Regions from separate parts of the Bacillus sp. NP247 genome, predicted to be linked through region 1. Evidence: riboswitches for the same ligand, from Rfam matches in the RefSeq annotation. Region 1 holds a riboswitch; each other region holds the start of a gene.

Evidence for each region. A riboswitch is a leader RNA that binds a small molecule or an ion and turns the genes downstream of it on or off. The one in region 1 is predicted to bind S-adenosylmethionine.
Region 2: it holds a riboswitch for S-adenosylmethionine, as region 1 does, so the genes downstream of both, KPL75_RS13595 (bifunctional O-acetylhomoserine aminocarboxypropyltransferase/cysteine synthase) here and mtnW (2,3-diketo-5-methylthiopentyl-1-phosphate enolase) in region 1, are expected to answer to the same signal.
Region 3: it holds a riboswitch for S-adenosylmethionine, as region 1 does, so the genes downstream of both, KPL75_RS21220 (YezD family protein) here and mtnW (2,3-diketo-5-methylthiopentyl-1-phosphate enolase) in region 1, are expected to answer to the same signal.

The regions. Positions count from the first base shown of each region.
Region 1 covers NZ_CP076653.1:1,309,556-1,312,840, forward strand. Annotated here, with positions in the region: gene KPL75_RS06755 (pyridoxal phosphate-dependent aminotransferase) at 1-1,100, shown strand, start outside; SAM riboswitch class I at 1,153-1,258, shown strand; gene mtnW (2,3-diketo-5-methylthiopentyl-1-phosphate enolase) at 1,323-2,567, shown strand; gene KPL75_RS06765 (2-hydroxy-3-keto-5-methylthiopentenyl-1-phosphate phosphatase) at 2,564-3,223, shown strand; gene KPL75_RS06770 (methylthioribulose 1-phosphate dehydratase) at 3,220-3,285, shown strand, end outside.
Region 2 covers NZ_CP076653.1:2,580,395-2,583,679, forward strand. Annotated here, with positions in the region: gene metA (homoserine O-acetyltransferase MetA) at 1-543, opposite strand, end outside; gene KPL75_RS13595 (bifunctional O-acetylhomoserine aminocarboxypropyltransferase/cysteine synthase) at 527-1,825, opposite strand; SAM riboswitch class I at 2,060-2,164, opposite strand; gene KPL75_RS13600 (chloride channel protein) at 2,484-3,285, shown strand, end outside.
Region 3 covers NZ_CP076653.1:4,063,577-4,066,861, reverse strand. Annotated here, with positions in the region: gene sat (sulfate adenylyltransferase) at 1-550, opposite strand, end outside; gene KPL75_RS21225 (phosphoadenylyl-sulfate reductase) at 589-1,293, opposite strand; gene KPL75_RS21220 (YezD family protein) at 1,380-1,523, opposite strand; SAM riboswitch class I at 1,596-1,704, opposite strand; gene lysA (diaminopimelate decarboxylase) at 1,975-3,285, opposite strand, start outside.

The DNA.
Region 1 (3,285 bases):
CTGGTCACGATGTTATTAATCTAGGTCAAGGTAATCCAGATCAACCAACACCGCAGCATATCGTAAAAGCTTTACAACATGCTGCGGAAAAGGCCATTCATCATAAATATCCGCCATTTCGCGGACATGCAAGCTTAAAGGAAGCCGTGGCAACATTCTATAACCGTGAATACGGTGTCAAGTTAAATCCAAAAACTGAAGTTTCTATTTTGTTTGGTGGGAAGGCTGGATTAGTAGAATTACCGATTTGTTTTACAAATCCAGGTGATACCATTCTCGTTCCAGATCCAGGCTATCCAGATTATTTATCCGGAGTTGCTTTAGCAAAAGCGCAATTTGAAACAATGCCTCTTATCGCGGAAAATAAATTTTTACCGGATTATACGAAGATTGATGACTCTATTGCAGAGCGCACAAAGTTAATGTTTTTAAACTATCCAAACAATCCTACTGGTGCTACTGCATCAAAAGATTTCTTTGATGAAACCATTCATTTTGCTAATAAACATAATATATTAGTCGTTCACGATTTTGCTTACGGTGCTATCGGGTTTGATGGTCAAAAGCCGGTTAGTTTCTTGCAAGCAGACGGTGCAAAGGATACAGGAATTGAAATTTACACATTATCCAAAACTTTCAATATGGCTGGATGGCGTATTGCTTTTGCAGTGGGGAATGAAAGTGTCATCGAAACAATTAACCTATTGCAAGATCATATGTATGTTAGTATTTTTGGTGCAGTTCAAGACGCTGCCCGCGAAGCGCTATTAAGTTCACAATCTTGCGTCGTAGACCTTGTAAATAGTTACGAATCTCGTAGAAACTCTCTTATTTCAGCTTGTCACTCCATCGGTTGGAATGTAGATATTCCAACCGGATCATTCTTTGCATGGCTTCCTGTACCAGAAGGATATACATCTGAGGAATTTTCTGATATTTTGCTAGAAAAAGCACACGTTGCAGTTGCTCCTGGTGTTGGATTTGGTGAACACGGTGAAGGATACGTCCGCGTTGGTCTCTTGCATACAGAAGAACGATTACGAGAAGCAATTAATCGAATTGATAAATTAAATTTTTTCAAAAAGTCATTGACAACATGAAAAATATCTGACAAAATTCAGTTATCTTAAAAATTTAAACATTTCTAAATACTTCTTATCAAGAGCAGGTGGAGGGACGAGCCCGACGAAGCCCGGCAACCGATCTACAATTGTAGACACGGTGCTAATTCTCGCAGCATTACGCTGACAGATAAGGAGCTGGTTGTAAAAAAACCTCTCCTTAGCTGAGAGGTTTTTTTATTTAACTAGGAGGTTATAACAATGAGCGGAATTATAGCGACGTATTTAATCCATGACGATTCACATAACTTAGACAAAAAGGCTGAGCAAATTGCACTCGGTTTAACAATTGGCTCTTGGACTCATTTGCCACATTTATTACAAGAACAATTAAAACAACATAAAGGCAACGTCATTCATATTGAGGAATTAGATGAACAAGAACATATCAATTCGTATCTACGCAAAAAAGTAAAACGTGGGATTATTAAAATCGAATATCCATTATTAAATTTCAGTCCAGATTTACCAGCGATTTTAACAACTACATTCGGAAAACTATCACTTGATGGCGAAGTGAAATTAATTGACTTAACGTTTTCAGACGAATTAAAAAAGCATTTCCCTGGTCCAAAGTTCGGTATAGATGGTATTCGAAATCTTGTACAAGTGTATGACCGTCCTCTTTTAATGAGCATTTTCAAAGGAATGATTGGGCGAAATATTGGATACTTAAAAACTCAATTACGCGATCAAGCAATTGGTGGTGTAGATATCGTAAAAGATGATGAAATTTTATTTGAGAACTCCTTAACACCACTTGCGCAGCGAATTGTATCTGGAAAAGAAGTTTTACAATCCGTATATGAAACATACGGCCATAAAACGTTATATGCCGCAAATTTAACAGGGCGAACTTTCGACTTAAAAGAAAATGCGAAACGCGCAGTGCAAGCTGGTGCTGATATTCTATTATTTAATGTATTTGCTTACGGACTAGATGTACTACAATCACTTGCAGAAGATGATGAAATCCCAGTTCCTATTATGGCACACCCTGCTGTAAGTGGTGCTTATTCAGCATCCAAGCTATATGGGGTCTCATCTCCATTATTACTTGGAAAGCTACTACGTTATGCTGGTGCTGATTTTTCTTTATTCCCGTCCCCATACGGAAGTGTTGCGTTAGAAAAGGAAGATGCTCTCAACATTTCAAACTATTTAACTGAAGACGATGCATTTTTCAAAAAAAGTTTCTCTGTCCCATCTGCTGGCATTCATCCTGGTTTCGTTCCCTTTATTCTACGAGATTTCGGTAAAGATGTTGTTATTAATGCGGGCGGCGGCATACATGGGCATCCGTATGGGGCGCAAGGTGGTGGAAAAGCTTTCCGTACTGCAATTGATGCTACTTTGCAAGGTAAACTACTCCATGAAGTAGATGACATAAATTTGCATAGCGCACTACAAATATGGGGCAATCCCTCTCATGAGGTGAAATTATGAGTATTCAAGTGTTTTGTGATTTCGATGGTACGATTACAAATAACGATAACATTATGTCCATTATGGAAAAATTCGCACCACCAGAAGCAGAGGAAATAAAGCAAAGAATTTTATCGCAAGAACTTTCTATTCAAGAAGGTGTTTCTCAATTATTTCGATTAATACCTATTAATCTACACGATGATATTATTCAGTTTTTACAAGAAACTGCTGAAATCCGTACAGGTTTTCATGAATTCATACAATTTATTAATGAAAATAACATTTCCTTTTACGTTATATCAGGTGGAATGGATTTCTTCGTCTATCCACTCTTACAAGAAATAATCCCTAAAGAACAAATTTATTGTAATGCAACTAACTTTTCAGGAGAATTTGTTGAAGTTAAATGGCCGCACCCTTGTGACGAGCAATGTCAGCATAGTTGCGGTCTCTGTAAATCATCATTAATTCGTAAACTAAGCTCTAAAGATGATTTTCATATTGTGATAGGAGATTCTATTACTGATTTACAAGCAGCAAAACAAGCAGATAAAGTATTTGCCCGTGACTTCCTTATTACAAAATGTGAAGAAAATCATATTGCTTATACACCCTTTAACACATTTCACGATATTCAAGTCGAATTACAACATTTGTTGGAGGTAAAATCATGAAACAACTTTTTCGTCAATGGTATGACTTAAGTGAAATAAAAAAAGAATTAACAACTCGGAAT
Region 2 (3,285 bases), 1.3 Mb from region 1:
TTGTAACAATTTCACATGTTGCTCGCGAACCTCATGTTCAAATACACCAAACATTTTTTCCGCAAGAGGATACTTCGGCACACCATAGTGATAATACAAACCTGCTTGTGCCCCCCAGCAAATATGAAGCGTAGATGTTACATTCGTTTTTGAATACTCCATAATACGTCCAAGCTCTTCCCAATAATCTACCTCTTCAAAAGAAAGAGTTTCAACTGGTGCTCCTGTAATAATGAGTCCATCAAATTTTTCATTCTCAATATCACGGAATGTTTTATAGAAGCTCGTTAAATGGTCCTGCGCTACATTGCGAGACAGATGTGATTCCATATGAAGTAAATGAACATCTAATTGCAACGGTGTATTTCCAATTAAACGAAGTAATTGCGCCTCTGTTTCTTGCTTTGTAGGCATTAAATTTAATATAGCAATTTTCAAAGCACGTATATCTTGTGTTACTGCTCGCTCCTTCGTCATTACAAAAATATTTTCCTTCTGCAATACTTTGCGAGCTGGTAAATCTTTATCAATTATGATCGGCATGTTGTTTGCCTCCGACTAGCGCCGCTTCTAAATCTGCAATAATATCAGAAACATCTTCTATACCGACCGATAAACGGATTAAATCAGATGTAACGCCAGCTAAACGCTGATTTTCTGCGCTTAATTGTCTGTGCGTCGTACTAGCAGGATGTATTACACAAGTTCTTGCATCAGCTACATGCGTTACAAGAGTTGCAAGCTTTACATTTGCGATAAATTCTTTTGCTGCTTCTAATCCGCCCTTAATACCAAATGTTAAAACTCCACTAGCACCTTTTTTCAAATACTTTTGTGCTAACGAGTAATTTTCATTACTATCTAACCCTGGATAATTCACCCATTCAATGCGATCATGATTAGCAAGCCATTTAGCAACTTCGAGAGCATTTTCACTATGACGCTCCATTCGTAAATGCAATGTTTCCAGGCCAATGTTGCTAATATATGCATTGAATGGGCTCATACAGTTTCCGTAGTCTCTTAATAACTGAACGCGTGCTTTCACAATATACGCTGCTGCTCCAAAATTTTGAACATAGCTTACGCCATGATAACTCGGGTCAGGTTCGACAAGTTCAGGGTATTTTCCATTTGTCCAATCGAAGTTCCCTCCATCTATTACAATCCCGCCTAGAGAACTTGCATGGCCATCAATATATTTCGTTGTAGAATGGACAATGATATTTGCCCCATGTTCAAACGCCTGGCATAAATAAGGCGTCGCCAATGTATTATCAACGATAAAAGGTACTTCTAATTCTTTTGCTGCCGCTGAAAGTTCTTTGAAATTCAAAACGTTCATTGCTGGATTTCCTAACGACTCTGCATAAACGAGTTTTGTCTTATCATTAGCAAGTGCCGCAATTTCATCTGCCGTTAAATTAGGATTAAAGAACGTAACATCTATGCCCAGCTTTCGCAAACTCACTCCAAATAAATTAAACGTTCCTCCGTAAACAGTTGAAGAACAAAGTAAATGGTCTCCACTACTGCAAATATTTAAAACCGCAAGCATAATGGCTGCCTGCCCAGAAGCTGTTGCAACAGCCCCTACACCGCCTTCTAAATCTGATAACTTCTGCTCAAATGCAGCTAGAGTAGGATTTCCAATACGCGTATATATATATCCTTCTGCCTCTAAATTAAATAGTGCTGCTAAATCATCTGACGTATCGTATTTATACGTTGTACTTTGATAAAGTGGCAAAACACGCGGCTCACCATTTTTTGGCGTATAGCCACCTTGCACACAAATCGTTCCTTTCCCCCATGATTCTCCCATCTCTCATTCTCCTTTCTTTTATCCCGCTATTTGCGGGTAGTAAGACTCCCACCTCCAAATTCGGCAAATGCGAGGAAGTTAGGTGGGAGATAACTGCCCGATTGATGAAGGCTAATAATTAGCGGGGGAGGGGCAAAACCCCCACTGATTAAAGTTTCACTTTATCCAAAATAAAAAACTGCCCCTTCCCTGAAAACAAGAAAGGAGCAGTTTGAAAACACGCTCTAAGGCTCTTTCTTATCTCTCAGGATTATTACCTGCAGGATTTGGCACAATTCCGTTATACGGCTGTTGCCAAGGTTTCATCGGGCCTGTCCCTCCACCTTTTCTTGATAAGACTATGCAATTACCGTTGATTTTATAGCAATAATTTCCTGATGTCAAATAGTTTTTCTGAATGTTCTAAATTAAACGTAAGGAATTTAATACAAACAATAAAAGAAATATATTCCATATTCATTTGAAAAAGACCTTTTAAAAACTCCAATCCATATATAGAATTAAATAGGTGGTTTAACCGCGTTAGTTTCAAATTTTCATGAGATCCCAATATATTGAATAAGCCACCCCCTCAAAAAGATACTATATATATTCAAGTCATTTCACACTAGCATATTTAATCCTTTCTACATGAAAACTTACATAACGGAGGTAGAACATGACAAATAAAAAAGACATGCACCATATACTCGTCCTATATGGCATTCTTTTAGGCTCTATAGTAGGAGTCACAGTCTGGTCATTTTTAGTTACAATAAATATCGGAATTCACTTTATTTGGGGATACTTACCTACTCTTTTCTCTTCTCCCCCTTATTACACCATTTGTGTAACAATCATCGGTGGTATCCTCGTTGGTTTAGCACAAAAATACTTCGGTACATATCCACGTCTTATGCCGGAAGTGATGGCTGAATATAAAAAAACAGGTAGAATTGAATACCGTTTTGTACATAAAGCTACTTTAACTGCGATTATCGTTTTAATATTTGGAGCTAGTTTAGGACCAGAAGCTGCACTTGTTGGAATTATCGGTGGACTTTGTACATGGGTAGGAGATCGCTTTAAATTTGCTTTAAAGGGAATGAATGAACTAACAGAGGTTGGAATTGGTGCCACTTTAAGTGTTATTTTTAATGCACCATTATTCGGTTATTTAGCTCCGAATGAAAATGAGGGTGAGCAAATTAATGGATTTTCGAAAGGAAAAAAAGCAATCGTATATTTAGCTACCACTTTTGCTGGTTTTTCCGTTTACTTATTACTTAGTAAACTCGATAATCGTGGATCCTTTATTGTTGATTTTGGGGAAGGTTTCCTTTCTCTTAATGAGTGGATTGCTTTTCTTCCACTTGCTAGCACTGGTGCTATAGTTGGTTTCTTTTATTTCAAATTAGAATTCACATTAGAGAAATTAATCCACCCCTTCAGGGAATACAAGGTATCACTTGGAATTATAG
Region 3 (3,285 bases), 2.5 Mb from region 1:
TTTGAAATCCGACTACTGTTTTCCAACCACGTTTTTTAAATTCTTCTCTCGTTTCAATTGGGTCTAAATGATAAGAGGGAAATTGCTTATTTTCAAAGCGTTTTATAAGCTTAATAGCTCCTCCAACGTAAACATTTGGTCGTTCATATAATTTTTTCACCCCTGGATGAGCCTCATCCGTCGTTTTATATACAAGTAGCGCTTCTTTTTCTTTATCAGGTGCAAAAATATCTTCTATTTGAATGACACCATATATATTTCTGTCGTTGACAAGTTTTACTTCCTCTCCAGCTTTTAGTCCCGCTGCTACTTCTTCTGTTACTGGTAATGCAATCGGTATACTCCAAACACTACCGTTTACTAAACGAAGCGTTTCTACAACTGAGTCATAATCTCTCTTCCCTAAAAATCCTGTAAGTGGACTATATCCCCCTGTCGCTAGCAGTTCTAAATCACTTAACGCAATGTTGTCTAATTCAATTTCTTTTTCAATTTGTGATACGTCGTATGTCTCATCTACACGGTTTATTAATTCGTTTATTGTAGTCATTTTCTATATCCCCTCTTAGCTTTATTTCAAGATTCATCTTATTGGTAATGAAGACCGCATTCGTTTTTCATTTTCCCGGCCCACCTACCATCTCTTGAATCACCACCCGCACCTACAGGTAACGTACACTTCTCACACCCGATACTTGGATACCCAATATCATGCAATGGGTTATACGGCAAGTTATGTTTATATACATATCGCCACACTTCTTTCCACGTCCAATGAATGAGCGGACAAACTTTAATAGATTGAAAACGATGATCTTGATTTATAAACTTTGTATGCTTACGCGTTTCTAATTGTTCCCTTCTCAAACCCGATATCCACGCCTTTTCCGCTGCAAGTGATTTTTCTAATGGTAAAATTTTCCTAATATTACAACAGAGATTCGGATTGCTTTCCCATAGTTTCTCACCATGCAACTTCGCTTGTTCATCAAGTGTAAGTTCTGGCTGTATTTCTATAATATTTAATGAAGGAAATCGTTCCCGCACTTTTTGAATTAATTCATACGTCTCTTTAAAATGAACATTTGTATCCAAAAATACAACTTTAGCAGATGGATTTACTTGGTTTATAAGGTGCAGTAATACCATACCTTCCACTCCAAAGCTACATGCGTATACAATTTCATCTTTATACTCTTTATAAGCCCAATTTAATACGGATAGCGCGCCTTTCGTTTCATCTTCTTCTGAAAATGAAACACCATTTTCTTCCCACGTTTCATACGTCAACATGTTCTTTCCCCCTGTAAAAGCAAAAAGACGGTTTTAACCTAATAAAATAGGTTAAAACCGCCTCTAGTTTTTCTAGTCAGCGCTTTTTACTTTAAACGTACTTTTTCACTTTTCTCTAATTGAATTACTTTTCCATCTTGCACCACAATTGTAATGGAACCATATTTCATATCAGCAAGCATCGCTTGAACTTTCTCAGATACTTCATCAAAATGTTCCCGTACACTCACGCGAACAGCCCCCCTTTTTATTCATAAAAAAAATCTTTCCCATTTCGAAAAGACTGTTCGGTAATATATTTTACCTTATCTTTCAAAATGGATTCCATTTTGCTGGATTTAGCACCTTGCTTTCTATAAGCAGGTTGCCGAGCTTCGTCGGGCCAGTTCCCTCCGCTTCTCTTGATAAGCTTTGTATTTGTATTTTATCACAATTCTGATTTTTTTCAATCCTAGTTTTCCGATATATTTTAATTATTTTATTTTATCCCGCTATTCGCGGGCATTAAAACTCCCACCTCAAAATTCGGCTGGAGCAAAGAAGTTAGGTGGGAGCCCTGCTGACCGTAAACGCCCGATTCGTGAGGGCTAATGATCAGTGGGGGATGAACAAAACCCCCACTGATTATTGTTTCACTTTATAAAAAAGGAATTGCCCATCCGAACAACTCCTTTTCCCTATTTAAATAAGCTCTTTAATACGTATGCGATCGTTCCCAATAATATTTTCATATGTCTCACGCTCTACAACAATTTGCGATGTTCCGCCTTTCGCAAAGACGACGGCCGGTCTTCGAATACGATTATAATTATTGGCCATCGAGTACCCATATGCCCCCGTACAAGAAACTGCTAGTAAATCGGAAGAAGCAACTTTCGGTAGATTAATATCCCAAATCAGCATGTCTCCACTCTCACAGCATTTCCCAGCAATCGAAACGAGTTCCTCATTCGCATCATTCCCTCGATTCGCTAGCATCGCTTCATAACGTGCGCTATATAAGGCAGGTCTTAAATTATCTGTCATTCCGCCATCCACTGATACATATTTCCGAATACCAGGAATGTCTTTCACAGATCCGACTGTATAAATTGTCGTTCCAGTATCACCTACAATGCTACGACCTGGTTCAACCCATATTTCTGGCAGCGGATATTCACATACTGTAAATTGTTCTCTCACTGCACTTGTTACAGCTCGCACATATGTCTCAAGAGTTAATGGCGTATCTGACTCTGTGTAGCGTATTCCGAATCCTCCGCCCACATTTAACACTTTTACTACATAATTCATTTGCTCTCTCACTTCTTCTAAAAATTGGCGAAGAACTTCAATTGCTCGAACAAAACCAGCCGTTTCAAATATTTGTGATCCGATGTGCGAGTGAATTCCTAGCACATTATAATTTGATTTTTGCAAAGCTAGCTCAATCACTTGCATCGCTTGACCATTTGAAACACCAAATCCAAATTTCGAATCTTCTTGACCTGTTGTTATATATTCGTGTGTATGTGCCTCTACTCCAGGCGTTACACGGATTAATATGTTCACAAATTTCCCATGTTGCATTGCCAAATCATGTAAGATTTCTAATTCTAAGAAATTATCTACTACAAAACAACCGATATTCGCCTGAAGAGCCATAATCATTTCTTCTTCTGTTTTATTATTTCCGTGAAAATGAATACGCGATGCCGGAAAACCAGCTTGGAGCGCAGTATATAATTCCCCTCCAGAAACAACGTCTAAAGACATATTCTCTTCACGAGCTACTCGGCACATCTCCATGCACAAGAACGCCTTGCTTGCATATGCTACTTGATAAGAGAAACCACTTTCTTTAAAAGCACGATGAAACGCGCGGCACTTTCCTCGAATAGACTCTTCATCGTATACATAAAGTGGTGTTCCGTATTGTTTTGCTAGCTGCGTCGTATCGCACCCACCAATTTCTAAGTGTCCTTGCCCATTGATTCGGCTTGTGCCGTGTAA